3 regions of the Actinopolymorpha singaporensis genome follow, and region 3 is predicted to be linked to each of the others. Evidence: predicted binding sites of a transcription regulator. Region 3 holds the regulator's gene; each other region holds the start of a gene.

Region 1 (10,674 bases), 2.8 Mb from region 3:
CGATGGAAGCCCGCGCCCGAGCCGTACCTGTGGGCGGTCGGTGAGTGCGGCGTACCCGCCGACCGGGCTGCACTGGTCGCAGTTCATCCCTGGGACACCGACGGTGCCGCCCGGGCCGGGTTGACCACCGCGTGGATCGATCGTTCCGGTAGGCCGTTCCCCGACATCTTCCGCGCCCCCGACGTCACCGGCCCGGACCTGCCCGCCGTCGTCGAGTCGTTGCTCGCCCTCGCCGCCGCCTGACTCATGGAAGCCTCCGAGGTCCGGCGCGCGGTCGACGCCGCCGCGGCGACTGCGGCCGCGCTCGGCCTCGAGGTCCGCGATGCGGTCGTCGTTCACAACTCGGACCGCATCGCCGTACGCCTCACTCCGTGCGACGTGCTTGCGCGGGTCGCACAGCTCGGGTCGCGGGCTGGGCACGTGAGGTCGCCAACCCGGAGTTGACGCCGGACCTGCGCGAACCCGACCGCGAACTCCTCAGCGACACCTTCAGGTGGGTAGGTGCGCTGCTCGGCGACTGGGGTTGCGAGGAGCAGTTGCTGCACGGTGAGCCGCATCCGGGAAACCTGCTCAGCACCAGGCAGGGTCCGCTGTTCATAGACGTCGGTACGTGCAAACGTGGACCGGTCGAGTACGACCTCGGCTGTGTCCCCGAAGAGGTTGCAGAGCACTACCCAGGAGCCGACCAGGATCTCGTTCGCCAGTTCCGCATCCTCATGTGGGCGGGGGTCACGACGATGCGTTGGGCCGGGACGACCAGTATCCCGATCGGGCCTACTGGCGAGTGGAGGCGCTCGCACAGCTGCGAGCAGCACTCGATCGCAGAGGACTGAATCGAGTCAGAACGGCGGCAGGTCATTGTCGGCCGTCGGTGTGCCGGCGGTGGCGACTGCTCGCTCGGGTGGTACCACCGGGTCGGTGAGGGATGGTGTTCGGCTGTGGTAGTGCCGGCCGTGGGGGTCGGTGAGGGTGTGGTCGCCGGGGCCGGTCTGGTGGAGTTTCCAGTCGCGTTCGGTTTTGGCTTTGTGGTGGCGTGGGCAGAGTGGCGCGATGTTGTCCACGGCGGTTTCTCCGCCGTGGTGGTGTTCGGTGTTGTGGTCGAGGTGGCAGGTTGCGGCGGGTCTCCTGCAGGTGGTCCATGCGCAGCGTTGGTCGCGGGCATGCACCAGCTCTGCCTGCAGCCCGCGCAGAAATCGGGTGGGTAGCGGATGCAGATGCAACAACCGCCCGGTGACCGGGTGGGTAACCCCCACGGAGAATCTCGCCTCGGGGTTGTCGAGGTGGTTGGCGACGATCCTGGCGGCCACCTCGGTGATGACCGGCCCGAACCCGCCGAGCTCACCCGGCTGGGCGGACAGCCCCATCAGCGTGGTCAGCGGCACGTTCAGCTGGATCTTCGCCCGCGTTCGTATGGGCCCCCAGCTCGGTTGTGAGGGGCACCAGGGTGGTGTTGGTGGTGTCGGGTTACCTGTCGGTGGATCAGGCAGACCCGGCGGGTCGGCGGTTCTGCCGCGGGATCTGACCCGCGGTAGGCCGCCCGCCGTCGGGAGCAGCGGTGTGAGCAGCTGCACTGCCTGTGGCTGCGCCGCGTTCCGCTGCGTTCTGCCCGATGGGGCTGCTATCTGCGTCCTCTGCGGCAGCGCTGCGCGCGGCGGCCTCGTGTGCTGCGGTGTCGTGGACGGTGGAGCAGTGGCAGGGGATGTAGTCAGCCGTGGCGTTTCCGGTTCCGGCGGGAGCGCAGTCACCGCAGTCACAGCCGGCACTGTGCAGGTCGTGGTCGGGGTACCGGTGAACCGCACAGCACCCCTGCTCGCCGCACTCCTGCCAGGCGTCGCCTTCCGCGGTGCACTGCTCAGTGTCCCGCGGCGTTTCCTCCCGCGGCGTCTCGTCTTGCCCAGCCTCGTCCTGCCCAGCCTCGTCCTGCCCAGCCTCGTCCCGCGGCGTCTCGTCCTGCTCAGCCTCGTCCTGCTCAGACTGGTGCTGCTCAGCCTCACCCTTCTTGGTCTGCTTCTGCACCGCACCCTGCGCTGCCTGGTCCTGCCAGGTGTGGTTGGTGGCCGCTGGGACCGAGCAGTCTTTGATGTCGGCGGTGCCGGTGAGCAGGGCGGCGGCGACGTCGGCGCGGAGTTGGCTGAGGGTGCGCAAGTCTCCGGTTGCTTTGGCTGCGCGGGCGATGGCGTCGATGTGGCCGTACGCTTCGGCGGCCTGGTCTGCGGACAGGCCGCGGATGGCGAGGTCGGCGACGCCGTCGACGGCGGGCCAGATCGCCACGTTCCGCCCGGACCTGGCCGCCCGGTGACGTTTGGCGGCGGCGTCGGGGTCTGCTTTGACGACCTCGGCTTCGACCTTGGCCCGCAGCAACCCGCCCCGCAGTTCCAGGACTTTGGGGAAGATCGCGTCCTCGATGGCACCCCACAGGTCGGGCTTGGCGTCGGTGATGCGGTCCACGATCATCCGCACGTCGTTGAGTTCCAGCCCACCGGACGCGAGGGCCTCACGTACCCGCGGCAGCCGGGGCAGGGTGGCGGCCAGGGCCACGTACTGGTGCGCCCGGTAGCCGGTCCACCCCAGCAGCGGTTCCAGGACCTCCGGGGTCATCGGATCCGGGGTGGCGCTGCGTCCGGCCGGCCCGTCAACCCTGCCGGGCTCGGCGTAGGCCAGCGCGTTCACATCGGACAGGCACTCAGCCTCCAGCCAGCAGATCAGCCGCCGCCGTGCCTTGATCAGCTCCTCCAGCTCCAACCCGTTACACCCAGCCACGTCGACCCCCGCCACCGCCGCCGCCAACCCAGGACCCGCCGGCAGATCAGCAAACCCCGCGGGCAGCACCCGACGGCCACCGGGCTCATCACCCAGGTGGCCGTCGAAGCACTCACCGCCATCGCTCACGCGTTCGATTCTACCGAACAAGATCGACTCATGCGCGCCGGAAACCCACACACAAAGGAAATCGACCGAATTCCGGTCGCGCACCACGCGTGTCAAGCCAGCGTGCAGACAGCCGAAACCGAGAGCCTACGCCGGGAAATGGATGCGTACGAGGTTGCGGCCGCGCACCGTGAAGACATCCCCGGAGTCCTCGTTAACCGCGAGTTGCGGCTCGTTGTACCAGTCACCCGCGAGCCCGGAAACCAGCGTGGTCGTGGTCGCGTCAGGGTTCACCCGGGCAAGCACCTCGCTGGTCACGGTCAACACGGCGCCGGCCCGGACCGTGAGGTAGCCGGGCCGCCCGGCCGGTATCCGCCCCGAGCCGACCACCGTGCGAGCGACCGGATCCGCCACCAGCAAGACGCCTTGCGCCGTCACGCCGTAGAGCAGGCCGTGATGGTGCACCAGGCTGACGTACCCGGTCGCCCCGGGCACCGCCTTCCACGTCCACGCCACCTGACGCGTCGTGAGGTCGAACCCGGCCAGCACCGCCTCCTTCGCGACCGGCGGCGCACCGTCCACAGCGATCTCTGTACCGAGGAAGGCGAGATCGCGGTGACTCGCCACCGCCGCGACCGCCTGGCCGGCGACGAGGTCGTCGTACCGGTCGATCGTGCCGGAGCGGACGTCGACCACGGCGAGCGCACCACCGGGTACGCCGTACTCGTTGCGTACGCCGATCAGCAGCAGGCGACCCGGTGGGTGCAGGCGCATCGAGCGAGGCCGGTTGGCCAGGCCGCCGATCTCGCCGATCCTGGCGACCTTCGCGGACTGGTGGTCGTACGCGTCGACCAGCGCGCCCGGATAGATCGCCATCACGGTGCGATCGCGGACCGGCGTCATCGACTTCGCCTCGCCGTCCACCCGCACGCGCCGGCTCGTCTTCCGGCCCAGGTCGTGTACCTGCAAGCCGAAGTTGCCGCCGACGAGCACCTGCCCCGCGCCACCGTCGCCGGAGTAGGACACCGACTGCGGCGGCTCCGGCCCGTTCTGCAGGCCGACGTCGACCAGGTCGACCACGTTCACCTCACCGTCGGCCACGTCGTAGGTCCACCACAGCCCCGCGCCGGACGCACCGTGCACGACGCCGTCCCGGACGAACACTCCGCGCGTCTCCTCCGCGGCAACCGGGACAGCGAGCCGGGTCAGCGTCCCGTTGTCCAGCCGGTATGCGTACAGGGCACCGCTCGGGCGAGCGGTGAAGTACGCCGTGTGGCCGTCGATGGTGATCGCGTCGATCGTACGTTCGCCGGTGATGACGGTCCTGTTGTTCGCGGGGTTGGTGCGGTCGATCACGGCGAGCTGGCCGTGGGGCTCGGTGCCGGCGACCACGTGATCGGAGCTCACCGCGACGTCGTAGACGAACGACTCACTGTGCAGCGACGCCGGCAGGATGTCGGTCCGGGCGCCGGACACCGGGTCGATCGCCACCAGCCGGGCCGACGTGCCGGTACCGGCGTACACCGTGCCGTCCGGGCCGGCCGCGACACAGCGGACGTACTGCAGCCCCGGCACCGCCTGACCGAGATCGCGGATGACGGGACCACCGGACCCAGTGGGATCGATCTCGTACACCTTCCCGCCCGGAAACGTCCCGGCATAGATCTTTCCGGCCGGCGAGGCCGTCAGGTCGAAGGCGAACTGTTCGTTGCCCAGGCGGCCAAGGCGTTCGACGGCGCCGGTGGCGAGGTTCAGCCGGTGGATGTCCGCGACGGAGTACATCCCCGCGTAGACGAACCCGCCGACCGACACCGTGCCCCAGCCGCCGAGCCCGGTCGTCAACTCGTGGTTGGCAACCACCCTCCCGGTGTCCAGGTCGTACTCGGCCAGGATCGGCGGCTCGAGTCCACGGGTCACCACGAAGCCGCTGTCACCGGCGACCGTGGCCCCGACGATCGGCGCGCCCAGCACCGCCGGTCCGAGGTCGGTGACGGTCGGCGCGGCCCCCGAAGCGGGGGCCGAAGTACGGTCCGAAGCAGCGTCGGCCGTCGTCGCACCCGACGCATACGCGGGCGTCATGCCGGCCGGAAGCGTCGTCGCGACCGCCCCTACACCGGCCACGCCGGCCGCGCCGAGCAGGCGACGCCTGGTGATGCCGTCGTTGTTGCGTTCGGGATGGGTCATCGGTTGCCTTCCAGTCCGATCCGAACCAGGTTGCGTCCGCGCAGCGCGTACAGCGCGGAGCCGTCGGGTGCGGCGGCGATCATGGCGCCGCTGTAGCTTTCGGTGTGCAGGTCGTCCACCACCGTCGTGGCCGTGAGGGTGGACCGGTCGACCCGGAAGACGTGGCGGGTGTCGGCTCCGTAGATGGTCCGCCCGACCAACACCAGTGCCGGTGCACCGTCCGCGACCTGCGCGGTCCGCAGCACCTGTCGCCGGCGCGGGTCGTACTCGAACATCAGCCCGGTCTCCGTCACGCCGTACACCCGGTCGCCGGTGGCCACCAGGTCGACTATCTCCTTGGCTCCGGGAACGGGTACCAGCTCGTACGTCACCGTGCGGGTGGCCAGGTCGAAGGCGGCCAGTTTCGCCTCGGGCGCCCGCGGCGTGGTGCCCAGTCCGTTGCGGATACTGCTGCCGAGGAAGACCGTTCCGTTCTTGATCGCCACCGACCGCACCGACTGGTCGGGGACGATGTCGCGGTACACCGACAGATGCCCGACGCCGGGATCGTAGAGACCGAGCGCGCCGCCGTACCTGCCGTACTCCGGTTGGGTTCCGACCGCGAGCAACCCGTCGCTCGGCGAGTACGCCGCGTCCAGTGGCCGGGTCTGGTCGTTGCCGAGCGTGGCAACCCGGACCGGCTCGCCGCCGGGCGACATCCGGAACAGGTAGGCCAGCGTGTAGACCGACAGCCACAGCTCTCCTCGTACCGGCGTCATCGCCTTCGCCTCACCGGGCAGGAACACCCGGCTCGACGTCCCCGCCGCGAGGTCGTGCACCTGAACCCCGGCCTTGCCGCTGACGTAGACGCGGGGCCCGTCGGTGGCGATCGCCATCGCGAGTTCGGGTGCCGGCGGCATGCCTGCCTGAGTGATGTCGACGCCGTCGTACTCCCCCGTGTCGAGGTCATAGCTCACCACGTTGCTGGTGAGGATGCCGCGCAGCGTCCGTCCGTCGATGATGATCCGGCCGAAGTACGCGCCGTCGTAGGGAACCAGCAGCGAGGTGAGCGTGCCGGTGTCCCGGTCGTACTTGTAGAGCGTGCCGGACGGGCGGGTTCCGAAGTAGACGTCGTTGTTCGCCGCGTCGATGCTGATGGCGGTGATGTAGGAGTCGTTCGGCGCCTGGACGACCTCGTAACGCGTCGGATCGGCGGTGTCGATCAGCAGCATCGTTCCGGTCGCCGACAGCCCGGCCGCGAGTACGCCGTCCTCCAGGGCGAGGGTCGCGACGAACGTACGGTCGGCGAACTCCGCGGGCAGGATGTCCTTGCCGGCACCGGTGGCACGGTCGATGGCCATCAGGTGCGCGTGCGACCCCACGCCGGCGTAGATCGTGGTGTCGTCGACGGCGATGCTGCGGACGTACTGCTCACCCGCCACCACCGTCCCGTAGTCGCGCTTCGCGCCGGTCGCGGGGTCGTACTCGAAGACCCGGCCGCGCGGGTACGTCCCGCCGTAGACCTTGCCGTCCGGGGAGGTGTCCAGCGCCCAGATGAAGTCGTCCGGGCCGACGTCCGCCACCTTCTGCACCGACGTGCCGGTGGTGTCGACCCGGTAGAGGTCCCCCGGTGCGTACGTACCGACGTAGAGGTCGGTGCCCACGGCGGTCGTCGCCCACGCGCCCTGCCCCGTCGGCAAGGTGTATCGCTGGGTGACCCGCTTCTGCGCCGGGTCGTACGCACCGACGACGGTCGGGCTGACCCCGCCGGTGTTGACGTAGATGCGGTCGCCGATCGGCTCGGAGCCGTTGAGGACGGTGACCGAGGACGCCGGGCCCAGGTCGGTGACCGGGGCGGCCGCACTCTCTTTCTCGGCCACACCTCGCGCCGAGCCAGGCGCGACGGCCGGAAACGCTGCTGCGACGGTGAGTGCGACGGCGGCGGTGGCGGCAGCAGCGGACACGATCGCGGAACCTGGCATGGCGTGCCTCCCGCGGGCTCGGGGCGGACGAACGTCGAAGTCTGCCGGTGCGATGTTTCGGTCCGGACTGTATTTAACGACCAGTGCGGATGACAGCCGTCGGCCGATCCGCGTCCGCGTTCGGTCGCCGCGGCTCCCCGGGAACGAATCAGGCGTCGCGGCCAGGCGCAGCGGGGGGTTCGAGGACGAGGCCGAGGTTCTTCGGCCCTCGGAAGTCCAGTCGTACGGTCTCGCAGCGGCCACCGAGGCCGCGGTGGTGCGCGGCGACCGCGGCGAGGAGCTCGGCCTGGCCCAGCCGGTGGGAGCGATCCCAGAAGTTGCAGCAGGGCACCACCAGGACCGGACGGGTGACGGCTGAGTCGACAACCTCCCGCAGCGCCTCGTCCGGATGCAGGCCGACCACGACGTCGTAGAAGTCGGCCATCGCCGCGGAGTACTCCTCCGCCCGGCCGGGCACACCCTTCAGCGTCCAGCCGCGCGGGTCCACCACCTCGCACTCCATGCCGTACCGCTTGCGCAGCAGCCGCGCCAGCATGCCCTGGCCACCGGCCACGTCCGCGACGTACTTCGCCGTCGGGAACCGCTCACCGACGTACGCCGCGACCACCTCGAAGCGGGCCGGGTCGCCGTGGAAACGATGCCGGCTCACGGCTCCCTCCTGCGCCGCGGCGGCGCCGGAGCGGTCCGCGGGTCGGCGGTGGCAGGCGTCATCGGCATCCTTCCCGTGAACTCGCTGTCAGGGCTGTCAGGTGATCGCTATTGAACCGCTCCACCGGATCAGGTTCCATGCGGCGGGGCGGTCCGAAACGTCCGGTTGACACTCCGGGCACCGCCTCCGGCGAACGTCTGTTCGAAGCATCGGGTAGGGTCGGAGACGTGACCGCGGCGTTCCAGGGCTCCCTGCTGGACTACGCCGACGAGCCGGGCCTGGCCGAGCTCGCCGGCGCCGTCCGCCGGGTGCCGCTCAGCTATGGAGCATGGATCGACCTTCGGCCCGGGTGGGTGCGCGGCTCCGACCAGCTGTTCGAGCGGCTGTGTGAGACGGTCCCGTGGTACGCCGAGAAGCGGCAGATGTACGACCGGGTGGTCGACGTCCCGCGGCTGCTGTGCTTCTACGACGAGGACGCGCCCCTTCCCCACCCACTGCTCGACGAGGCGAAGGCCGCCCTGGACGCCCACTACGCCGAGGAGCTGGGCGAGCCCTTCCGTACCGCCGGACTGTGCCTTTACCGCGACGGCAGCGACAGCGTGGCCTGGCACGGTGACCGGATCGGTCGCGGCCGCACCGACGACACCATGGTCGCGATCATCTCTCTCGGCGCCCCGCGTTCCCTGCTGCTGCGACCGCGCGGCGGCGGAGAGACGATCCGTCATCCGCTCGGCCACGGCGACCTGATCGTGATGGGTGGCTCCTGCCAGCGCACCTGGGAGCACTGCGTGCCCAAGACCAAGGGAGTGGTCGGGCCGCGGATCAGCATCCAGTTCCGTCCGCACGGGGTGCGCTGAGCCCTGGCCCGCCTCACACCCGGCCCGAGGAGCGAGACAGGGCAGACCATGCCCGGACAGCTCGGCCACCGCCCGCCCGCCTTCGTGGTTGGCTGACGGGCATGCACATCGATCTGAGTGGACGTGTCGCCGTGGTGACCGGCGCCGGGCGCGGGATCGGCCGCGCGCTGGTGCGCCGGCTGGCCGCCGAAGGGGTCACCACCGTGGCGCTGGACGTCCACCCCGACGAGCTGGACGCCTTGGGCGCCGAGCTCGGCTCCGAGAGCGGCGTACCCGCGAGTCAGTTCGTCTGCGACGTCACCGACCTCGCCCGCATCCAGGAGGTCGTCGAGGAGACCGTACGCCGGCACGGCCGCATCGACATCCTGGTCAACAACGCCGGCATCGTCGCGGGCGGGCCCGTCGACGTGCTGTCGGAGGAGAGCTGGCGCCGCTGCCAGGACGTCAACCTCACCGGAACGTTCCTGATGTGCAAGGCCGTCGTCCCGGTGATGAAGGAGCAGCGTTCCGGCCGCATCATCAACGTCTCGTCGTTCGCCGCGATCGTCCCCACCGCGGGCGGCTCGGCGTACGCCTCGGCGAAGGCGGCGGTCGCGCACTTCACCCGGGCGCTCGCCGGCGAGCTGGGCCCGTGGAACATCACCGCGAACGCCTACGCCCCGGGCATGGTGCCCACGCAGATGAACCACTTCGCCGAACGCTCACCGGAGGAACAGGACAGGCTGTTGGACCTGCTCACGATCCGCCGGTGGGGTACGCCGGACGACATCGCCAACCTGGTCTGCTTCCTCGCCTCCGACCAGGCCGGCTACGTGACCGGAACCCTGATCGACGTCAGCGGCGGCAAGCTCGCCACCCAGATGCCCCGCGCCGCCTACGACCGGGCGGCCCACGCGACCTGAGCGGCCACTCAGGCCTTCAGGTGCTCGCGGAGCATCGTCGCCGCCTGGGCGACCGCGGCCCGGGCCGCGCCGGTCTCGCGGAGCGCGTCCAGCAGCACGAAGTCGTGGATCGTCCCGGCGTAGCGTGCGGCTGTCGTGGGCACGCCGGCCCTCCGCAACTTGACGGCGAACGCCTCGCCCTCGTCGCGGAGCACGTCCGCCTCCGCGGTGATCACCAGCGCGGGCGGCAGGTCACGAAGATCGTCCAGGCGGGCACGCAGCGGGGACACCGTGATCAGCGAGCGTTCCTCCTCGTCGGTGGTGTACTGGTCCCAGGCCCACCGCATCGCGTCCCTGCGCAGGAAGTATCCCTCGGCGAACTCCTGGTAGGAGGCGCTGTCGCACGCCGCGTCGGTCACGGGGTAGAACTCGACCTGCGCGACGAAGCGCACGTCACCGCGCTGTTTCGCCAACAGGGTAAGGGCGATCGCCAGGTTTCCGCCCACGGAGTCACCGGCCACCGCGATGTGGGAGGAGTCCAGCCCCTGGAGCGCCCCCTGCGCGCACACCCACTGCGCCGCCGCGTAGCACTGCTCCAGCGCGACCGGGTAACGCGCCTCGGGTGCTCTGTCGTACTCCGGAAACACCACCGCGGCGTTCGCCTGCGTGGCGAGTTCGCGGACCAGCCGGTCGTGCGTGTGGGCGTTGCCGAACACCCAGCCGGAACCGTGCACGTAGACGATGACCGGCAGCAGGCCCCGCGCCCTCGGCGGACGGACGATCCGCACCCGAACCGACCCGGTGGGCCCGCCCGGCACGGTCACCCACTGGTCGAACACCTCGGGCTTGTCGACGTCCCCGGACTGGACGTCGTCCACCACGGCCCGCCCCTCCTCAGGCGGCAGATCGTGGAGATAGGGCGGTGCGTCGGTCGCCTCGGCGAACGCCTGCGCGGCCGGGTTGAGTGCGATACCTCGCGGGTTCGCCGTCATGGGCTGCTCCTGAGACCGAAACCGACGACTCGGAACGTACGACTCACAACGTACGACGAGAACGCACCGATTCGAACGCCAACCGGAACTCCAGCAAGACTTTCCTGCCCGGTGAGCTACTTGAGGGCACCCCTCGTCAGCCCGGCCACGAACTGCTTCTGGAAGAAGATGAACACCAGGATCACCGGCAGCGACGCAAGAAGCGCACCGGACAGCAACATTCCGTAGCGGAAGTCGTACGGTCCGATCAACGAGGAGATCCCGAGGTTCATGACGAACATC
Region 2 (10,674 bases), 1.3 Mb from region 3:
ATCGTCACGCCCGCGCAGGACCGGCTGCACTTCGCGGCGTTCGACGTCACCGCGACGACCCGCGCCGAACTCGTCTCGCTCCTGCGGGAGTGGACCGCCGCCGCTGTCGCGCTGACCCATGGCGACACGGTCGGTGGCGGCACGCCGGGGGCGTACGAGGCGCCTCCGCCCGACACCGGAGAGGCGCTGGGCCTGCCGCCGTCGCGGCTGACCCTGACGTTCGGCTTCGGGCCGTCCCTCTTCCGCGACGCCGAGGGGAACGACCGGTTCGGGATCGACGACCGAAGGCCGCGGGGACTGCGCCGGCTGCCGCACTTCCCCAAGGACAACCTCGACCCGGCCCGCAGCGACGGCGACCTGTGTGTGCAGGCGTGCGCGGACGATCCGCAGGTCGCCGTACACGCGATCCGGAACCTGTCCAGGCTCGCCTTCGGCACGGCCGCGTTGCGCTGGTCCCAGCTCGGTTTCGGCCGTACGTCATCGACGTCGAGGACCCAGCAGACGCCGCGCAATCTCTTCGGCTTCAAGGACGGCACCGCCAACCTCAAGGCGGAGGAGACCCGGCTGGTCGACCAGCACGTGTGGGTGGGCGCCGCCGACGACCCGAAGGCGCGCTGGCTCGCCGGCGGCTCCTACCTCGTTGCCCGCCGGATCACCATGAACATCGAGACGTGGGACCGTACATCCCTGCGGGAGCAGGAAAATCTCGTCGGCCGGGACCGGCCCGAGGGTGCACCGCTGTCGGGTGGGACGGAGTTCACCCCACCCGACCTCACGGTGAAGGGATCCGACGGCAAGCCGCTGTTGACAGCCGACTCCCATGTCCGGCTTGCGCATCACAGCCAGAACGACGGCGTACGGATGCTGCGGCGCGGCTACAACTTCACCGACGGCAACGACGCGCTGGGCCGGCTCGACGCTGGCCTGTTCTTCGTCGCGTACGTTCGCGATCCGGACACGCACTACATCCCGATGCAGACCAGGCTGGCCGCCCGGGACGGCCTGATGGAGTACCTCCAGCACCGCGGCTCGGCGCTGTTCGCCGTGCCGCCGGGCGTGCGCCCTGGTGAGTACGTCGGCCAGGCGCTGTTCACCTGACCGCCGGCACCTCGGAGTAGTGCGAGGCGTCGCCCTTGCGTACGGCACTTCGCTCACCGTCCACGCTCACCGGAACGTCGCCGGCCAGGGTGATCCGGTGCAGCAGCCGCGGATGGTCGTCGTAGTCGTCGACGGCGTAGTGCTGGGTCGCGCGGTTGTCCCAGATCACGAGGTCGCCGGGCAACCAGTTCCACCGGACGGTGTTGTCCAGCCGGGTCACGTGCCGCTGCAGGAGTTCGAACAGTTCGCGGGAGTCTCGGGTGCTCAGGCCGACGAACCGGCGTACGAAGTGACCGAGCAGCAGGGACCGCTCGCCGGTCTCGGGGTGGACGCGCACGACCGGGTGCTCGGTCTCGAACTCCTCCTGCCCGAACTCGGCACGGTACTCCTGCTGCCTGACGTCGATCCCACCGAGCCGCCGCTCGTCCCGCTCGGCCGCGTAGTCGTAGAGGTTGGAGTGCACCGCCCACAGTTCGTTCGCGAGGGCCTGGAGCGCGGGGTGCAGGGTGTCGTACGCCCGTACGGTGTTGGCCCACACCGTCGACCCGCCGTAGGGAGGAAGGACCAGCGCGCGGAGCAGGCTGATCGCGGGCACCCGGTCGACGAACGTCACGTCGGTGTGCCAGCTGTTCGCCTTGCTGTAGTCGGAGTCGATCGGCAGGACCGCGTCGCCGTCTCCGGCCACGGTGGGATGCGGTTTCGTCGGGGTGCCGAGCAGCGACGCGAACTCCCGCTGGCCGGCGTCGTCGAGGTGTTGCTGGTCGCGTAGGAAGACCACCCGGTGCGCCAGGAGGGCCCGCCGGATCTCGGCGACAGTGGCCGGTTCGACGTCGCCGCCGACGCTCACTCCGCCGATCACGGCGCCGATGGTCCCGGAGGTCGGGCGTACTTCGATGCGTTCGTAACCGTCCTCGGTCGCGTCGGGCCGGTCGGTGGTCAGGTCTGAGAGCGTGGTGAGCGTGGTCATAATCCCTACTATCCCGCTGGGAATTGTCGCTAAACCAGGGCTGTCCCGACCCGTGGACGGTGGTTAGGCTGGCTCGACGTTGGGCGAACACCCTCTGGAGGTCACGATGACCGTGGTGCGCCGATGACGAGCCTGGAGCAGTCGCCGTCGGCCGGAACGAACGGTTCCGTGGGATCCGCCGGCGGGCACCCACTGGACAACCCGGTGTACGCGGCGCTGACCGGTCCGCACGCGCACCTTGCCGAGACTCTCGGACGGGCCGTTCGCTACCAGCCCGACGTCTCGCCGTTCGCCGCACTGCCCGGCGAGCCGACCGAAGCCGACTGGGCCGACCTGGCCCGGCTGACCGGTGCCGGGTCGGTCGTGACCCTGTCCGGCGGGCACGTCGTTCCGCCGGACGGGTGGGGTGTGGTGCAGCGACTCGAGGGTGTCCAGTTCGTCGAGTCCGGGGTCGACTTCCGCGCGGACGAGGAGGCCGAGCCCCTCGGCGCGGACGACCTGCCGGAGATCCTCGACCTGGTGAAGCGAACGCAGCCGGGACCGTTCCGGAAGCGCACCATCGAGTTCGGCGGCTACCTCGGAATCCGTCGCGGCGGCCGCCTGGTGGCCATGGCCGGCACCCGCGTGCACCCGCCCGGGTGGACCGAGATCAGCGCCGTGTGTACCGACGACGCACACCGCGGCCAGGGCCTGGCCGGCCGGCTGGTCCGCACCGTGGCCGCCAACATCCGAGCCGATGGACGGACGGCGTTCCTGCACGCGGCGGCCACCAACGCCTCGGCCGTTCGGCTCTATACCGCGCTCGGGTTCGTGTTGCGGTGCGAGACGCCGTTCGTCGTCCTGCGCGTCCCGGAGCACGCCGGCAGCGCGGAGGGAGCGAACCGATGACGATCGACGTCGCGGTGGTGGGCGGGAGGTTCGGCGGTGAGTTCCTGCCGCTGTACCGCAGCCATCCCGAGGTGGGCCGGGTGGCGCTCTGCGACATCGACCAGGACACCTTGCACAGGGTCGCCGACACGTACGGCGTACGCGACCGGTTCGACAGCCTGGAAACGTTGCTGGCCTCCGACGACTTCGATGCGGTGCACATCGCCACTCCGGTTCGCTTCCACGTCGACCAGAGCGTCGCGGTGCTCGACAGCGGCCGGCACTGCGCGTCGGCGGTGCCGATGGCGACGACGCTGGACGGGATCCGCCGGGTGCTGGCCGCGCAACGGTCGTCTCGACGTACGTACATGATGATGGAGACGATGGTCTTCGGGCGGGAGTTCTTCCACGTCCGTGACCTGTACGAGCGTGGTGAGCTCGGTGCGTTGACGTTCCTGCGCGGCGCGCACATCCAGAACCTCGACGGATACCCGCGCTACTGGTACGGCTACCCGCCGATGACGTACTCCACGCACGCGCTCTCCCCGCTGCTGGCGCTGGCCGGTGCCCGGGTGCGGACCGCCGTAGGGCTGGGGTCGGGCCGGCTGACCCCCGACCGCCGCGGCGACTTCGACAACCCGTTCCCGGTGGAGACGGCACTTTTCCAACTGGACAAGGGAGATCTGGCAGCCGAGGTCACGGTGTCGTTCTTCCAGACCGGTCGTACGTACTACGAGGGTTTCTCCGTGTACGGGCACGAGGCGGGCGTGGAATGGCCGCAGCTCAACGAGGACGACGGACTGCGGGTGTACAGGTTGGAGCCGCTCGGCGGCGGAGACGGACCCGTCGGCCGCGGCCGCAGCGCGTCGGCGACCGTCGTCCACCCGCTGGACCGTCCGGACCTGTTGCCGCCGGAGCTGGCGCCGTTCGTTCGGCCCACGACCTTCCACCCTGGCGAGGGTGCGCCTGCCGTGCGACTGGGCAGCGCGCACGGCGGTTCACACCCGCATCTTGTGCACGAGTTCGTGACCAGCATCGTGGACTCCCGCGCGCCAGTGGTCGACGCACTCACCGCCGCGGCCTGGACGGCGCCCGGGATCTGTGGACACGAGTCGGCGCTGCGAGGCGGCGAACGCATCGAGGTCCCGGACTTCGTTTCCGAGCAGGAGGTACGCGCATGAACCACCCCGCTGTCCCGCCCGTCCCGGACGACCCGTTCCACCGGATGCTGCACCACGTCGCGCCGGCGGGGCTGTCCGAGGCGACCGCGCAGAGTGCGGGGATGCGACGGGTGGAGGCGATCAGTGGCAAGTCGGTCGGGTCCCGTCGGCTGTGGATGGGCCAGACGCACGTAGCGCCGGCGACCGCCTCGGAGAACCACCACCACGGTCATTCCGAGACAGCGATCTTCGTGGTGAGCGGGCGACCGGAGTTCGTCTTCCTCGACCTGGAAGGGCCTGAGCCGCGGGAGGTCCGGATCGTGACCGGCCCGGGGGAGTACATCTACGTGCCGCCGTACGTCCCGCACCGGGAGGAGAACCCGGACCCCGACCAGGAGGCACTGGTCGTCATCGCCCGTACGACGCAGGAGGCGATCGTGGTCAACCAGCCGGACCTGCGCTGGACCGGTCCGGTGATGACCAACAGCGAGGACGTCAGGGAGCGCCAGCGCCGTCGCCGCCGATGAACGTGACGCGCCGGAGGCCGTCGAACAGCGGATGGTCGCCGGCGCCCTCGGTCAGCGCCTGGCAGTCGAAGAGTTCGAGTACGAACCCCTCGCCGCCGAGCTTCAGGTAACGGGTGGGCAGGACGTCGCGGGATCCGAGACGGTGCAGGTTCATCGGGTCGAGTCCCAGTACTCGCAAGGGCTTGTGGCCGGTAGTGGTGAGCACCACCTTGTCGTTGCGGGCAAGGAGGGCTTGACGGCGGGAACGGCGTTCCTCCCGCAGCGCCGCGACGGCTTCCCGTGCCCGGGCGACGGCGGTCGCGCGGTGTCCGGCGGAGAAATCCCTCCGCGTGGCGTCGGCGACGGCAGGTTGGAGCAGGTCGTCGAGGTACGACGTGTCGTCGGTCTCCAGCCTTGCTTGCCAGCCTGGCGTGAACCGGTCGAGGAGCAGCGCGATCGCCTCCCCGGTCGCGTAGGCGGCACGGCGGATGTCGTCCGGACGTACCGGCTCGGCCAACGCCCCCAGGCACCGCGGTCTGCCCGCTACCCTGCCCTCCACGTAGTACGCGAGACCCTCGCAGCGCTCCACATCACGCTCGTACTGCGCGGCCGCGTCAACGAGGATCTGCCGGCGCTCCCGCCGCAGAGTGAGAGCCGTCGCAGCCCAGCCGGCCGACGTCTTCCGGGCGCCGGAGTCTGAGCCGGTCTCGAAGGCGGCGAGCACGGCGCGGCGGAGGGCCTCTGCCTCCAGGCGGCGCAGCGTGAGCACGTCCGCGTCTTCAACGGGGTAGCCCAGGGCCGCGGACTCGTCCACGAATCTCCTGGATGACGCTGCCGGCAGAAGACGTGGAAGGTCTCGTGCGCGATCTCCGCCCGTACGTCCAGATCGTCGCGCCCGGCCCTGAGGACTGTCGGCGTGAGCACGCCACCGAGTTCGACCGCTGAACTGGCGACGACGGCCGGGTGCCGACCGGCGAAGACGAGGGCGTCGTCTGCCTGCGGCTGGAATCCGGGTACGGGACACGGCCACGGCGCCGGTCACCGCGCGCGCCCGACCACCGGCTCGATGACCGGCGACCTACGCAAGAAGCATGGTTCGCGCAAGTTAGGTTGGCGTTGATTCGTCTTGTGGGTAAGGGGTTTCCGGCGCGCATGAGCCGATCTTGTTCGGTAGAATCGAACGCGTGAGCGATGGCGGTGGGTGCTTCGACGGCCACCTGGGTGATGAGCCCGGTGGCCGTCGGGTGCTGCCTGCGGGGTTTGCTGATCTGCCGGCGGGTCTTGGGTTGGCTGCCGCGGTGGCGGGGGTCGACGTGGCTGGGTGTAACGGGTTCGAGTTGGAGGAGTCGATCAAGGCACGGCGGCGGCTGATCTGCTGGCTGGAGGCTGAGTGCCTGTCCGATGTGAACGCGCTGGCCTACGCCGAGCCCGGCATGGTTGACGGCCCGGCCGGACGCAGGGTGACGCCGGATCCGATGACCCCGGAGGTCCTGGAGCCGTTGCTGGGGTGGACCGGCTACCGGGCGCACCAGTACGTGGCCCTGGCCGCCACCCTGCCCCGCCTGCCGCGGGTACGTGAGGCGTTGGCCAGCGGGCAGCTGGAGCTCAACGATGTGCGGGTGATCGTGGACCGGATCACCGACGCCGAACCCGATGTGTGGGGTGCCATCGAGGAGGCGATCTTCCCCAAAGTCCTGGAACTGCGGGGCGGGTTGTTGCGGGCCAAGGTGGAGGCCGAGGTCGTCACAGCAGACCCCGACGCCGCCGCCAAACGTCACCGCGCGGCCAGGTCCGGGCGGAACGTCGCGATCTGGCCCGCCGTCGACGGCGTCGCCGACCTCGCCATCCGCGGCCTGTCCGCAGGCCAGGCAGCTGAGGCGTACGGCCACATCGACGCCATCGCCCGCGCAGTCAAATCAACCGGTGACCCGCGCACCCTCAGCCAACTCCGCGCCGACGTCGCCGCCGCCCTACTCACCGGCACCGCCGACATCAAAGACTGCTCAGCCCCAGCGGCCACCCACCACACCAAGCAAGAAGAGGCGCAAAGCCAGGCACAACACCAGCCTGCGCAGGACCAGGCCGAACGAGCCGAAGGTGAATCCGAGCAGACGCCGGACGAACAGGGGCACTGTCCCATTCACTGCTACCCCGACCACGACCTGCACAGCGCCGGATGTGACTGCGGTGACTGCGCTCCCGCCGGAACCGCAAACACCACCGCCCACTACACCCCCTGCCACTGCTCCACCACGCACGACAGCGCAGCCCACGACGCCGCGGAGCGCAGCGCAGCCGCAGAGGACGCAGATAGCAGCGCCATCGGGCAGAACGCAGCGGGACGCGGCGCAGCCACAGGCGGTGCAGCTGCTCCCGACGGCGGGCGGCCTACCGCGGGTCAGATCCCGCGGCAGAACCGCCGACCCGACGAAACGGCCGACCCGCCGGATCCGCCTGATCCACCGACAGGTAACCCGACACCACCAACACCGCCCTGGTGCTCCTCACAACCGAGCTGGGGTGCCATACGAACGCGGGCGAAGATCCAGCTGAACGTGCCGCTGACCACCCTGATGGGACTCAGCAGCCAGCCTGGTGAGCTCGGCGGGTTCGGGCCGGTCATCACCGAGGTCGCCCGCCGCGTGGTGGCGAACAATCTCGGCAACCCCGAGGCGAGATTCAGTGTCGGGGTCACCCACCCGGTCACCGGGCGGTTGTTGCATCTGCATCCCATCCCGGCGAGGTTCCTGCGCGGGCTGCAGGCAGAGCTGGTGCATGCCCGCGACCAGCGCTGCGCATGGACCACCTGCAGGAGACCGGCGGCGACCTGCCACCTCGACCACAACACCGAACACCACCACGGCGGCCAAACCGCCGTGGACAACATCGCACCGCTCTGCCCACGCCACCACAAAACCAAGACCGAACGCGACTGGAAACTCGAGCAGACCGGCCCCGGCGAACACATCCTCACCGACCCCCACGGCCGGCAATACCACAGCAGAACACCATCCCTCACCGACCCGGTGGTACCACCCGAGCGAGCAGTCACCACCACGGGCACAAGGACGGTCGACAATGACCTACCGCCGTTCTGAGAAGCCTTTCAAGAGCTGTTAACGAAGCTCACGATCTCTGCCATGGTGGGTCGTATCCATCGGTCGTGTCGACCATCAGCGTCGGCGCGGAGAGGGAGATCGCGGCATGGATGTCCTCCTCACCCGCGGGATTTCGGTCTCCGATCGTCGTGGCGTGGGCGGCCTTCCGCACCGGATTGGACGCAACCAGTACGCCAAAGAACGTAGGCAACGTCTGTCTGGTGAGCGGATCACCTGGACCCGGTCGAAAGCCTGGGTTGGCGTTGACCATGCCCTCCACCGTTGTCCCACCACGCCTCGTCGCGACCGGCAGGGCCCGGCAAGGTGGCGTTGACACGGCGAATGTGTAGTACGGCCAAGGACTCGAGCACGTCGTCGGACACATCGACCTCCGAGGCGAGTGTGCTGCGGTCGCGTCGGTCCCGTCGGCCAGTAGTTCCGGAAGTGCGCTCACCGGGTCCTCACCCAGTCCGGCGCGTACTCAGGCCGTCCGACCGCATCCGCCGAGACTGCCATGACACCGCCGCGCCCCACCGCTGCTGGGCCGTGGTGGGACATGATGGGGCCGATGAGAGTGGTCGTCCTGTCCGACACGCACGCGCCTCGGCGGTGGAAGTCGTGCCCGGAGCGCGTGGCCGAGCATCTGCGGACGGCAGATGTGATCCTGCATGCGGGTGACGTGTGTACGCCTGACGTACTGGACGAACTCGCGGCCTTCGCCCCCGTTTATGCCGTCGTCGGCAACAACGACGGACCCGAGGTCGCCGAGTGGGGCTCGGGCGTGCCGGAGGTCCTCGAGACCACCCTGGCCGGCGTTCGGGTGGCGATGGTGCACGACAGTGGGCAGGCGACGGGGCGGATGGCACGGATGCGACGGCGGTTCCCGAACGCCGACCTCGTGGTGTTCGGGCACTCGCACATCCCGTTGACGCAGACCGAGGACGGCGTACGGATCTTCAACCCCGGCTCGCCGACAGACCGGCGACGGCAGCCGCACGGAACGATCGGCATCGTCGTCCTCCAACGCGGTCGGGTGAAGGACGCGTCGATCGTTCCGGTGACGTAGGGCAGGTGGCGACATGGCCTGGTTCAAGCCCGGGGATCTGCTGGACCGCACCTTCGAGGTCGGGATCATCCTCAAGGGGCTGGATGGCCTGCTCGAACTGGTCGGCGGGATCCTGCTGCTGGCGGTGTCGCCCGCCACCCTCAACCGGCTGGTCGTCACGCCGACCCAGCACGAGATCTCCGAGGACCCGCACGACTTCGTGGCCACCCACCTGCTGCACCTGACGGCCGGCCTCCACCGGTCGACGGTGTGGTTCGGTGCCGTCTATCTGCTTCTGCACGGCGCGGTGAAGATCGTCCTCGTCGTCGCGCTGCTGCGCAACCAGCTGTGGGCGTACCCCTGGACGATCGTGTTCCTGCTCGCCTTCATCGGCTACCAGCTCTATCGCATCGCGCTCCATCCGACGGTCGGACTCGTGCTGTTGACCGTCTTCGACGCGTTCGTCGTCTGGTTGACCTGGCGCGAGTACGGCCGACAACGTGCCGCCGGCCGCACTCGCTCAGCCGCGCCGGGGTGACACCGTCACGGGCTCACCGCGAGGAAGAGGAACGCGACCAGCAGGACGAGATGGACACCACCCTGCAGCCGCGTCGCCCTGCCGGGTACCACCGTGAGGACGCTGACGACCACGGTGAGCGCCAGGAGGACGAGCTGAGTGGCCCCGAGGCCGAGGTGGAGCGGACCCTTCAACCAGATCGACGCGAGCGCGATCGCCGGGATCGTGAGCCCGATGCTCGCCATCGCCGAGCCGTAGGCAAGGTTGAGGCTGATCTGCGTCCGCTGCCTGCGGGCGGCGCGTACGGCAGCGATCGTCTCCGGCAGCAGGACGAGCAACGCGATCACCACGCCGACGAACGACTGCGGGAATCCGGCCGCCTTCACCACGGTCTCGATCGCGGGTGACTCGACCTTCGCCAGGCCCACCACGGCGACGAGCGCCACCAGCAGCAGCGCGAGGCTTGTCAGTGCCGCTCGGGTGCTAGGGGGAGCGGCGTGTTCGTCGGCGTCGCCGCTCTCGTCGACGTCGCCCGTCTCGACCTCGGCTCGCTCGGATGTGGGAGCGTTCCCACGTCCGGCGGCCGGCTCGTCGTCATGGTGGACGGGCAGGAAGAAGTCGCGGTGCCGCACCGTCTGGGTGAGCACGAACATGCCGTACAACAAGAGCGAAACGATCGCCGCGAAGATGAGCTGGGCGGCGGAGAAGGCCGGGCCGGGGGCACCGAGGGTGAAGGTCGGCAGCACCAGGCTCAACGCAGCCAGGGTCGCCACAGTCGCCAGCGCGGCTCCACTTCCCTCCGCGTTGAACCGGGTCGTTCCATAGCGCAGCGCGGCCACCAACAAAGAGATCCCGACGATGCCGTTCGTGGTGATCATCACCGCGGCGAAGACGGTGTCCCGTGCCAGTTGGGACGTCTCCGGACGACCCGAGACCATCAGGGTCACGATCAGCGCGACCTCGATCACCGTCACAGCCACCGCGAGGACCAGCGAGCCGAAGGGTTCGCCAACCCGGTGCGCCACGACCTCCGCGTGGTGCACCGCGGACAGCACCGCTCCTGCGAGTACGACCGCGATCACCAGCGCGAACGGGACCGCCAGGTACCGGCCCCAGGTGAGTGCCAGCGCGAGAAGGGCGAGCAGCGGTACGACGGTCGTCCACGAGACGTACGGCGGGCGGCGGGGGAGCGTCACGGCATGGAGCCTTCCAGTCGTGGCGGACGAATGGGTGAGAACCCTGAGCGGCAATTGTAAAGGCAAGGCAAAGTTGCCTGGTGAAGCGGCAGGTGCCGTAGGCCGGACGGCGTCTGGCCTGCGTCGGGGATAGTTTGGGCACATGAGCGAGCTGCCGGAGCGACCCGACGTGCCCCAGGAGACCCACTCCGGGCTGGCCCAGGCCTGGGCCAGTGCGGGG
Region 3 (10,674 bases):
CGTACGACGTGGTGTGGGTGGCCGAACGCGAGCGCGGCGGTCCGGAGCTTCGGGTGGCGCCGCTGTCGGTCGCGGGGCTGCTGCGGGAGAAGTTGCTCGCCGAACGGACCTGCATTCTCACCTCGGCGACGCTGAAGCTGGGCGGGGACTTCGATGCCGCCGCCCGGTCGGTGGGCCTGCGCCCGGTCGACCGGATCCCGGACGGGGACGGCCAGGCGGGTGGTGGGACCGACGGTGCCGCCGGCGAGGCGAGCGGGTCCGGCCGGAAAGCCCGTGCCGGGAGTGAGATGGACGGCGACTCGACCGGAGAACAGGACGGTGACTCGGCGAGTGAGGGCGGCAAGGACGTCGTGGAGCCGCTGCCGTGGCGCGCCCTGGACGTCGGCTCGCCGTTCGACTACGGCCGGCAGGCGATCCTCTATGTCGCCCGCAGGTTGGCTCCGCCCGGCCGGGGCGGGATCTCTCCGCGGGTCCTGGACGAGGTGAGCGAGCTGGTCGAGGCGGCCGGCGGAGCGACGTTGGGGTTGTTCTCCTCCCGCCGGGCGGCGGAGGAGGCGGCCGCGGCGGTGCGGGACCGGCTGGGAGTCGAGGTGCTCTGCCAGGGCGAGGGGCAGCTGAGCGAGCTGCACCGGAGGTTCGCCGCCGAGCCGGACACGTCGTTGTTCGGAACGCTGTCGCTGTGGCAGGGCCTCGACGTGCCGGGTGACGCCTGTCAGCTCGTGATCATCGACAGGATTCCGTTCCCGCGCCCGGACGATCCGCTGACCTCGGCGCGTCAGCGCGCGGTCGACGAGGCGGGAGGGAACGGCTTCATGTCCGTGGCAGCCACGCACGCCGCGCTTCTGCTCGCGCAGGGGGTGGGCCGCCTGATCCGCAGGTCGAGCGACCGCGGAGTGGTGGCGGTGCTCGACCCGCGCCTGGTCACGGCGCGGTACGGCACCTATCTGCGGGCGTCGCTGCCGCCGATGTGGTTCACCGGCGACCGCGACGTCGCGCTCGGAGCGCTGCGCCGGCTCCGGTCAGCTCGCGAGCAGTAAAACCGTGGCCGGGCGGGCTGTCGGCTCGGGCGACGGTCGTCGGGTCGGTCGTCGGGTCGGTCGTGGGCTCGGTCAGGGCCGATGGACGCACACCGCGACGGGTGTCTGCTGCCGGCCCTGGCCGAACGGGTTGTCGCGGAAGAGCTCGGCGAAGAACTCGGTCGGCTGGCTGGTGTCGTGACCGAGGACGTCCCGGCCAAGGTCGTTGGAGTCGATCACCACGGTGCCGCCCAGCGTGCGCGCCGGCCCCGGCGGGAGCACCTTACGGACTGCCGCGGTGATCTCGGCAGCCATTTTGTCGGGCGCCTTCGGCGGCAGCTTCGCCGAGACGTTGGACGGGAACGCGGAGTAGGGCGTAGGCCCGTCGATCGCGTTGACCCGGTGGCCGGCCACCCGGTAGAACCAGCCACGCCGGCCCACCGCCTTGCCCACGACGCTGGCCCCGGCTGCGACCAGGATGCGCGGAAGCCCGGCCTCCTTGATCGCCAGCTGCATCGTCCACGGGCTGCCGAGTCCGATGCCGTGTGGGGTGCGCTGCACCCACTTCGACAGCACCCTGGCCGCGGGGGTGGGGTTGATCTCCCAGGTGAAGTAGGACCGTCCCTGCGAGATCGCCACGATCTTCTCGCTCACCACGACGTACCACGGCTCGGCGAACGCACCTTCGAACCTGGAGTCGTCCTCGGCGAGCCGGACCGTCTTGACCACGTAGTCGCTGAGCTTGTCCGCCACCTGGTCACCCCGGCCGAACAGGTCGGTCTGGATCGGGACGCGTGCCCATCGCGCCCCGTCCACCTCGATGATGAGACTCTTCCCGGCGTTGGGGTCCAGTGGCTCCTTCGGCGGGGGTCCCGGACGCCCGGACTCCGCGGCACCCACGTTGAGAGGTGCATGGTTGGATCCGGGCATGGTGCCGGTCTCCGCCGCTGGGTCGGACATGTCGCTCCCGGTGATAGCTCCTGTGACGAGCGTCGCCTCCTGCTCAGACGCGACGTAGGACGGCGACGACCTTACCGAGGATGACCGCGTCGTCTCCAGGGATGGGCTCGTAAGCCGGGTTGTGCGGCACCAGCCACACCTTGCCGTCACGGGGGCGATACGTCTTCACGGTCGCCTCGCCGTCGATCATCGCCGAGACGATCTCGCCCGACTCCGCCTCCGGCTGCTGGCGTACGACCACCCAGTCACCGTCGCAGATGGCCGCCTCCACCATCGAGTCACCTCGGACGCGGAGCAGGAAGAGCTCGCCCTCGCCGACGAGTTGCCGCGGCAGCGGCATGATCTCCTCGACCGACTGCTCGGCCAGGATCGGGCCACCGGCGGCGATCCGCCCCACCACGGGCACGAACGCCGGCGCAGGGCGGTCCTCGCCGCTGTCGGTCTCGTCGTAGGCCGGCACGCCCGACAGGGACGGCCGCCTTGTGGACGGTGAGGGTGCGAGCACCTCGAGCGCGCGGGGCCGGTTGGGGTCACGGCGGATGAACCCCTTGGTCTCCAGGACTCTGAGCTGGTGGGCGACCGACGAGGACGAGGTGAGGCCCACGAGGTCGCCGATCTCACGCATCGCGGGGGGATATCCGCGCGTCTCCACCGAGTCGCGGATCACCTCGAGGATGCGACGCTGGCGTGGAGTGAGTCCGGTCGCGTCGGGTGGGCCGTCGGGCAACTCCCGGACGGTCGCCGTCGAGGACTCGGTCGCCGTGTTTTTCCGCTTGGGCATAGCGGTTGTCTCCTTCCACAGATTTCGGGCCGCGACTCTGCCGACCCTCGGAAGTGAGCCTAGAGCCTGGTCATAGCACTTTCAAACATCTGTTCGACGCGTGTCGCGATTGTTTTACCGGAACTCGAAAGACCAGGAAAGGAGCCTTTCGGGCAGCTCCGTCGAACGTGTTTTCGAGGGAACTCTGGTGCTTGTCGGTGGGCTGGTGTAGAAATCCATCAGTGGGAACGTCGAACAGTCGTTCGAGCGCCGGCGTGGAAGTGGTGACGCGGATGCGTGCAGCGGAAGCGGCCGGCGGCGATGTGACGGGCGGCGAAGGCGTGACGGAAGTGAATCGGTGTTCGTGGGAGGTCGGACGATGAGCAACAGCGCGTCGGTGGTCTATCTCGAGGACTTCGTGTCCCGTCGGGCCGGCGGTGCTCCGGGCCGCGGCCGCAGGCACCTCAGCCCGGTCGCGCCGCCCGTACGCCCAGGTGACGTCCAGGCCGGTGACGTCCAGGCCGGTGACGTCCAGGCCGGTGACGTCCGCCCCTTCCTGCGGATGCGCCCGTGGCAGGTGCCGGAGGGTGCCACCCGGACTGCTGTGCCAGGCGTGACCCGGGCGGACCTGCGCGAGGAGGCGGGCGGGCGGCTGCGGCCCACCCCCACCCCGCAACCGCCTGCCGTTCGTCGACGTCCGCCGCGTCCGCGCGGCGTGCGGTCGTGCGTGCTCCCGGCCGGCGGGCGCGGCGCCGGTTCCAGTCTTCGTCTCACGAGGCGGGGGCGGCTGGTCCTGACCACGATGACGGCGCTGGCAGCGCTCGCGCTCGCCGGTGTCCTCGGGCTCCTGGCCCAGGCCGTGCTCGATGCCGCGCCCGCCGCTGGTGCGGCCGGCCCGACGGCCACGACCACGATCACGGTGGAGCCGGGGGAGACGATGTGGGGAATCGCCACCCAGCTCACCCCGAACACCGACCCGCGGGCGACCATCGACGAGATCGCCCGGCTCAACGACCTCTCCCGCGCCGGTGACCTCCGGGTCGGCCAGCGGCTGATCGTCCCTGTCCAGGCCCGCTGACCTGCCGCCCGCCAGCCCGCCTGCCCGAGCGGGGCGCGAGCCTGCGTGTGCCCGTGCGCCGTGCGTTCCCGTGCGCCCTCCGGCGGTCGGCCATGACCCGTGTTCGCCCCCATCTCCGGGCCGACACGCCGAGCCGAAATGTTGCTTTCGACCCGCCTCGCGGGCCTGACCTGCGGGGACGCCGAGACGTGTCCGCAGCGACACGCGGGGCGCCTTGCGTGCCTCGAACGACCGACGTAGCGTACCCCTAGATGTGGTAGTTACAGACCTGTAAGTCATCCACAGGTTGTGATTCGCCAGGCACAGGTTCTCCCCAGGTCATCCACAGGTTCGTCCCCAGGGAGGCGGTGTCGGCGAGTGGTCGGACGGAGATTGGCCGGGCGTCGTGCCCGCCGGCGGCGAGGGGAGTCACGAGGCGATGCACTGCCCGTTCTGCCGGCATCCAGACAGTCGCGTGGTCGACAGCCGCACCGCCGATGACGGAGCCGCCATCCGTCGTCGGCGCCAGTGCCTGGACTGCGAGCGCCGGTTCACCACGGTCGAGCAGGTAACGCTCGCGGTGGTCAAGCGCAGTGGCGTCACCGAGCCGTTCAGCCGCGAGAAGGTCATCACCGGGGTCCGCAAGGCGTGCAAGGGCCGCCCGGTCACCGAGGACTCCCTCGCGCAGTTGGCACAGCGGGTGGAGGAGACGATCCGGTCCACCGGTTCGGCGGAGATCCCCTCCCACGAGGTGGGTCTCGCCATTCTCGGCCCGCTTCGGGAGCTCGACGAGGTGGCCTACATGCGCTTCGCCAGCGTCTATCGCAGCTTCGACTCCCTGGCCGACTTCGAGTCCGAGATCGCGGTGCTGCGTGCCGAACACGACGAGACGGTGCCCGAGCCACGGCCGGGCCGGCAACCCAGCCGGTCCTAGACAACAGGCCAGACAACCGGACAGGACAAGAGTCCGGACACAAGAGGCCCCAGACGCAGCCGGCCCGGACACACCCGGCCGCGAGGCCGCCCACGACGACGGAAAGAACACAGGAAGTCCACGACCCCGGGGGGACGAGGGGAAGCGTCCCGCCCGGACCACGACGCTGATCCGCGCAGACGATCAGCAGGACAAGGAGAGCCAGCATGACGGAGACGGTCAGCGGTCCCAGCACGCGCGGGGGCACGAAGGGGCGCTCGGCGAAGGGACTGAAGGTCAGCCGGATCTTCACCACCCCGGGCACCCACCCGTACGACGAGGTGACCTGGGAGCGCCGGGACGTCGTTCAGCAGAATTGGAAGACCGGCGAGACCGTCTTCGAACAGCGCGGCGTGGAGTACCCCGACTTCTGGTCGGTCAACGCGTCCACCATCGTCACCACGAAGTACTTCCGCGGCGCCGTCGGCACCCCGGAGCGCGAGTGGACCCTGAAGCAGCTCATCGACCGGGTGGTGAAGACCTACCGCGCGGCCGGTGAGGAGCACGGTTACTTCGCCAGCCCTGCAGACGCCGAGGTGTTCGAGCACGAGCTGGTCTGGATGCTGCTGCACCAGTACTTCAGCTTCAACAGCCCGGTGTGGTTCAACGTCGGTACGCCGTCGCCGCAGCAGGTCTCGGCGTGCTTCATCCTCGCCGTCGACGACTCGATGGACTCCATCCTGAACTGGTACAAGGAGGAGGGGCTGATCTTCAAGGGCGGCTCCGGTGCGGGGGTCAACCTCTCCCGCATCCGTGCCAGCCGGGAGCTGCTGTCCTCCGGCGGCACCGCCTCCGGCCCGGTGTCGTTCATGCGTGGTGCCGACGCCTCCGCCGGCACGATCAAGTCCGGCGGTGCCACCCGCCGGGCGGCGAAGATGGTCATCCTCGACGTGGACCACCCCGACGTCGAGGAGTTCATCGAGACCAAGGCGCGCGAGGAGGACAAGATCCGCGCGTTGCGCGACGCGGGGTTCGACATGGACCTCGGCGGTGCCGACATCCACTCCGTGCAGTACCAGAACGCCAACAACTCCGTGCGGGTCTCCGACGAGTTCATGCGTGCGGTGGAGGGCGGCACGTCGTTCGGCCTTCGTGCGCGGCAGACCGGCGAGGTGCTCGAGGACGTCGACGCCAAGAAGCTCTTCCGCCGGATCGCCGAGGCCGCCTGGAGCTGCGCCGACCCCGGCCTGCAGTACGACGACACGATCAACGACTGGCACACCTGCCCCGAGACCGGGCGGATCACCGCGTCCAACCCGTGCTCGGAGTACATGCACCTGGACAACTCCTCGTGCAACCTCGCCTCGCTCAACCTGCTGAAGTTCCTGCGTGACGACGGCCGGTTCGACGTGGAGAACTTCGCCAAGGCCGTCGAGCTTGTCATCACCGCGATGGACATCTCGATCTGCTTCGCCGACTTCCCAACCGAGGCGATCGGGCAGACGACCCGCGACTACCGCCAGCTCGGCATCGGCTACGCCAACCTCGGCGCGCTGCTGATGGCCACCGGCCACGGCTACGACTCCGACGGCGGCCGGGCGATGGCGGCCGCGATCTCCTCGCTGATGACGGGCACCGCCTACAAGCGGTCGGCTGAGCTGGCCGGCATCGTCGGCCCGTACGCCGGTTACGCCCGCAACTCCGTGCCGCACCAGCGGGTGATCCGCAAGCACGCCGCCGCCAACGACGCCGTGCGCTCGGTCGGCGAGCTCGACCGCTCGGTTCTGTCTGCTGCCGGGGAGGCCTGGCAGCGCGCGCTGGAGGTCGGCACCAAGCACGGTTACCGCAACGCCCAGGCGTCGGTCATCGCGCCCACCGGCACCATCGGGCTGGCGATGGACTGCGACACCACCGGTATCGAGCCCGACCTCGCGCTGGTCAAGTTCAAGAAGCTGGTCGGCGGCGGGTCGATGCAGATCGTCAACAACACCGTCCCCCGCGCGCTGGCGAGCCTCGGCTACCAGCAGGAGCAGGTCGAGGCGATCGTCGAGTACATCGCCGAGCACGGGCACGTCGTCGACGCGCCCGGTCTGAAGCCCGAGCACTACGAGGTGTTCGACTGCGCGATGGGTGCCCGGGCGATCCGCCCGATGGGCCACGTGAAGATGATGGCCGCGGTGCAGCCGTTCGTGTCCGGGGCGATCTCCAAGACGGTCAACATGCCGGAGACGGCGAGCGTCGAGGAGGTCGAGGAGATCTACTTCCAGGGCTGGAAGCTGGGTCTGAAGGCACTCGCCATCTACCGCGACAACTGCAAGGTCGGCCAGCCGCTGTCCGACGCCCGGGCCAAGAAGGCCGAGGTGAAGGAGGAGGAGACCGCTCCCCAGGTCGTCGTGGAGTACCGCCCCACCCGCAAGCGGCTGCCGAAGTCGCGGCCGTCGCGCACCACGTCGTTCACGGTGGGCGGTGCCGAGGGGTACATGACCGCCGGCTCCTACCCCGACGACGGGCTGGGTGAGGTGTTCCTGAAGCTCGGCAAGCAGGGGTCGACCCTGGCCGGGGTGATGGATGCGTTCTCGATCGCCATCTCGATCGCGCTGCAGTACGGCGTTCCACTGGAGACGTTCGTCCAGAAGTTCACCAACCTGCGCTTCGAGCCCGCCGGGATGACCGACGACCCCGACGTCCGGATGGCGCAGTCGATGATGGACTACATCTTCCGGCGGCTGGCCCTGGACTACCTGCCGTTCGAGAAGCGGTCGGCGCTCGGGATCTACTCCGCCGACGAGCGCCAGCGTCAGCTCGAGACCGGTTCGTACGAGTCGGCCGAGGTGCCGACCGACACCGGTGACGCGTCCTCGCTCCGCCAGGCGGGGGAGGTCGAGGAGGCCGCCGCGGCTGCGCCGGCCGCCAAGCCGGCACCGGTCGAGGCGCACACCTCGACCGAGCTGCTGGAGGCGATCCAGGGCACGACCGCCGACGCGCCGTTGTGCTTCACCTGCGGCACGAAGATGCGCCCGGCCGGAAGCTGCTTCGTCTGCGAGGGGTGCGGCAGCACCAGCGGCTGCAGCTGAACCCGCGCACGAGCCACCGGTGGCAACCCGCTGTCCCCGAAACTCCGGTTTCGGGGACAGCTGGTTGCGGGTACTTCTCGGCCGTGGTCAGGTGGGACGGCGGGCACGTCGTACCGACCGAGGAGGCCGTCCATGGGAACCCACCAGGCCAGCACCACCGTCTACGCCGACCCCGATGTGGTCTTCGACTACCTCTCCGACGTCTTACGCGCGCAGGAGAAGTGACGAGCTCAGACGTACGAGTTCGGGCATGCGAACTCGGCGACGACAGGCGACAGGTACCGCGACCCCGCAGGTACGGCGACACGAGGAGGAGGCGGCGACGATGCGCGTCGTACTGGCTGGTGCCCACGGCAAGGTCGGGATCCGCCTCGGGACCCTGCTGGCGCGGCGCCGGGACGAGGTGGTGGGGATCATCCGCAACCCCGCTCACGCCGCCGACCTGGAGGCCGTCGGCGTTCAGCCGGCCGTGCTCGACCTCGAGCATGCCGACGTCGACGAGGTGTCCGACCTCCTGGCCGACTCCGACGCCGCGGTGTTCAGCGCGGGCGCAGGGCCAGGCAGCGGGGTAGCCCGCAAGGACACCGTCGACCGGGGCGCGGCAGTCCTGCTGGCCGCCGCGGCCGAGCAGGCCAGGACGCGGCGGTTCCTCCAGGTGTCGTCGATGGGTGTGGAGTCTGTCCGTGGCGGGGCCACTCCCGAAGGCGTGGACGAGGTGTTCGTCGCCTATCTCCGGGCCAAGCTCGCCGCCGAAGAGGATCTGCGCCAACGTGATCTGGACTGGACGATTCTGCGTCCCGGGCGCCTCACCGACGACCCGGGTACCGGCCGGGTCCGGCTCGCGCCGCGGGTCGACCGCGGGTCGGTCAGTCGCGACGACGTGGCTGCCGTTCTCGCCGCCCTGCTGGACACCCCGGCGACCGCCGGCATGGTGCTCGAACTCGTCGGCGGTGAGGAGCCGATCGAGGACGCGGTGGCGCGGGTGGCCCGAGAGGGCTGACACACGCCGGCTCACCCAGACCCGTGCAGACGAAAGTCGCCGACGGCGGGCGGCGGCCTGCAACCTTCCGGATCGCCGGGAAGTCAGCGCCCGGAGTTAACCCCGGTGAACGCCATGTGAAAAGTTCCGGCCCGCCACGCCTGAGCCACGCGGTAGTGATGTGAGTCACTTCGACGACGTGGAATGCTCCAGGGTATCGATGTAGCTGAGGCACGATGTGGGCAGCGTCGCCCGGCCGATCCGCCTCGTCTTCCCTCTCCTTCGCTGATCGTCTCGTCTTCGACCACGCCCCGCGCTCATCGTTCGGACGGCGTGCCGTGACCGGACGCTCGGCCCGCGTACACCCGCTCGCCCGTACCACCCACGAACTGCTTCGGAGTCCACTGTGCGTACCTCCGCCGGCAATGCCGGCGTGCCCCGGATGCCTCTGCTGGTCCTGCTCCTCGGCTCGATCACCGCGATCGGCCCGATGTCGATCGACCTGTACCTCCCCGCGTTCCCCGAGCTCGCCCGCTCCCTGCACACCACCGAGCCGCTGGTGCAGCTCACCCTCACCGCCTGCCTGGTGGGCCTGGCGATCGGCCAGGCGTTGATCGGCCCACTGTCGGACGCGATCGGCCGCCGCCGGCCGCTGCTGTTCGGGATGGCGGGGTACGCCGTCGCCTCGGTGCTCTGCGCGCTCGCGCCCTCGGTGGAGGCGCTGGCAGTCGGCCGCTTCCTGCAGGGCCTGGCCGGCTCAGCCGGTGCGGTGCTGGCCCAGGCGCTGGTGCGTGACCTCGTGGACGGCCCGATGGTCGCCAGCATCCTGAGCCGGCTGATGCTGGTGATGGGGGTGGCGCCGGTGATCGCGCCGACCCTGGGCGGTCAGCTGCTCGGCCTCACCGGCTGGCGGGGGCTGTTCTGGCTGCTGGCGGGGTTCGGGCTGGTGATGACCGGCGTGGTCGCCCTCTTCGTACGCGAGACGCTGACCGTCGAACGCCGGCGCTCGGGCGGGGTCGTGGGCACGCTGCGCACCTACCGCAGGCTGCTGCGCGACCGGCGTTACGTCGGGTACGCCGGGATGTCGGCGTTCGGCTTCCTCGCCATCTTCGGCTACGTGTCCGGCTCGCCGTTCGCCTACCAGGTGGTGCACGGGGTGTCCCCGCAGACGTACGGCCTGCTGTTCGGCATGAACTCCGTCGGCATGGTCGCCGCCAGCCAGTGGAACGCCCGGCTGGTGCTGCGCATCCCGCCGTTCCAGATCCTGCGGCGGGCGCTGTGGCTCAGCGTCGTCGCGGCGCTGGCGCTGGTGTTCACCGCCACGACCGGAGCGTTCGGCCTGGCCGGGCTCGCGGTGCCGTTGTTTGTGCTGATGACCAGTATCGGCCTGGTGCTGCCGAACGCCGGTGCGCTGGCACTGAACCGGCACCCGGACTCGGCGGGCACGGCCGCCGCCATGGTCGGGATGACCCAGTTCGTCGTGGGTGCGGCCGCCGGCCCGTTCATCGGATCGCTCGGTTCGCACACCGCGGTCCCGATGGCCGGGGTGATCGCGGCCGGGATTGTCGGCGTACTCGCGATCGCGCTCGTCCTCGCACCGTCCGAGCCCCGCACGCGCGGATCCGGCGGTGCACGCACCGACGGCGCGACAGTCGTCGACGAGGGAATCGCCACGACCGTGGAGCGCGAGCAGACCGCGCCGCTCCCGCACTGACCGTCGCCCGGCCGGGCAGACTGGAGTTCGTGGACACCCGCCGCTGGGTCCTGCACGTCGACCTCGACCAGTTCCTCGCCGCCGTCGAGGTGCTTCGCCGCCCTGAACTCGCCGGCCGGCCGGTGGTGGTCGGTGGTTCCGGCGACCCGACCCAGCGTGGGGTGGTGGCCACCGCGTCGTACGAGGCCCGCGAGTTCGGGG

The links. The regulator LexA, encoded in region 3, represses DNA repair genes until DNA is damaged. The targets are predictions, from matches to a motif close to TCGAACANNTGTTCGA.
Region 1: BLU27_RS12625 (alpha-ketoglutarate-dependent dioxygenase AlkB) is a predicted target of LexA. The motif match lies at 7,852-7,867, and genes of this name have one in related genera.
Region 2: BLU27_RS29995 (HNH endonuclease signature motif containing protein) is a predicted target of LexA. The motif match lies at 5,650-5,665, and genes of this name have one in related genera.

What each region holds. Positions count from the first base shown of each region.
Region 1 covers NZ_LT629732.1:2,776,471-2,787,144, reverse strand. Annotated here, with positions in the region: gene BLU27_RS12660 (haloacid dehalogenase type II) at 1-243, shown strand, start outside; gene BLU27_RS12655 (phosphotransferase) at 372-833, shown strand; gene BLU27_RS12650 (HNH endonuclease) at 840-1,382, opposite strand; gene BLU27_RS29875 (13E12 repeat family protein) at 1,480-2,976, opposite strand; gene BLU27_RS12640 (SMP-30/gluconolactonase/LRE family protein) at 3,016-5,052, opposite strand; gene BLU27_RS12635 (NHL repeat-containing protein) at 5,049-7,013, opposite strand; gene BLU27_RS12630 (hypothetical protein) at 7,162-7,662, opposite strand; gene BLU27_RS12625 (alpha-ketoglutarate-dependent dioxygenase AlkB) at 7,890-8,519, shown strand; gene BLU27_RS12620 (SDR family NAD(P)-dependent oxidoreductase) at 8,621-9,421, shown strand; gene BLU27_RS12615 (alpha/beta hydrolase) at 9,430-10,392, opposite strand; gene BLU27_RS12610 (carbohydrate ABC transporter permease) at 10,509-10,674, opposite strand, start outside.
Region 2 covers NZ_LT629732.1:4,260,021-4,270,694, forward strand. Annotated here, with positions in the region: gene efeB (iron uptake transporter deferrochelatase/peroxidase subunit) at 1-1,098, shown strand, start outside; gene BLU27_RS19105 (TauD/TfdA dioxygenase family protein) at 1,091-2,065, opposite strand; gene BLU27_RS19110 (GNAT family N-acetyltransferase) at 2,189-2,953, shown strand; gene BLU27_RS19115 (Gfo/Idh/MocA family protein) at 2,950-4,113, shown strand; gene BLU27_RS19120 (cupin domain-containing protein) at 4,110-4,619, shown strand; gene BLU27_RS19125 (hypothetical protein) at 4,588-5,412, opposite strand; gene BLU27_RS29995 (HNH endonuclease signature motif containing protein) at 5,783-7,696, shown strand; gene BLU27_RS19135 (metallophosphoesterase family protein) at 8,265-8,762, shown strand; gene BLU27_RS19140 (DUF2127 domain-containing protein) at 8,776-9,279, shown strand; gene BLU27_RS19145 (calcium:cation antiporter) at 9,285-10,454, opposite strand; gene BLU27_RS19150 (DUF2188 domain-containing protein) at 10,597-10,674, shown strand, end outside.
Region 3 covers NZ_LT629732.1:5,551,960-5,562,633, reverse strand. Annotated here, with positions in the region: gene BLU27_RS24900 (ATP-dependent DNA helicase) at 1-1,037, shown strand, start outside; gene BLU27_RS24895 (hypothetical protein) at 1,110-1,976, opposite strand; gene lexA (transcriptional repressor LexA) at 2,020-2,757, opposite strand; gene BLU27_RS24885 (LysM peptidoglycan-binding domain-containing protein) at 3,116-3,814, shown strand; gene nrdR (transcriptional regulator NrdR) at 4,233-4,727, shown strand; gene BLU27_RS24875 (vitamin B12-dependent ribonucleotide reductase) at 4,934-7,780, shown strand; gene BLU27_RS24870 (SDR family oxidoreductase) at 8,106-8,780, shown strand; gene BLU27_RS24865 (Bcr/CflA family multidrug efflux MFS transporter) at 9,166-10,473, shown strand; gene BLU27_RS24860 (DNA polymerase IV) at 10,503-10,674, shown strand, end outside.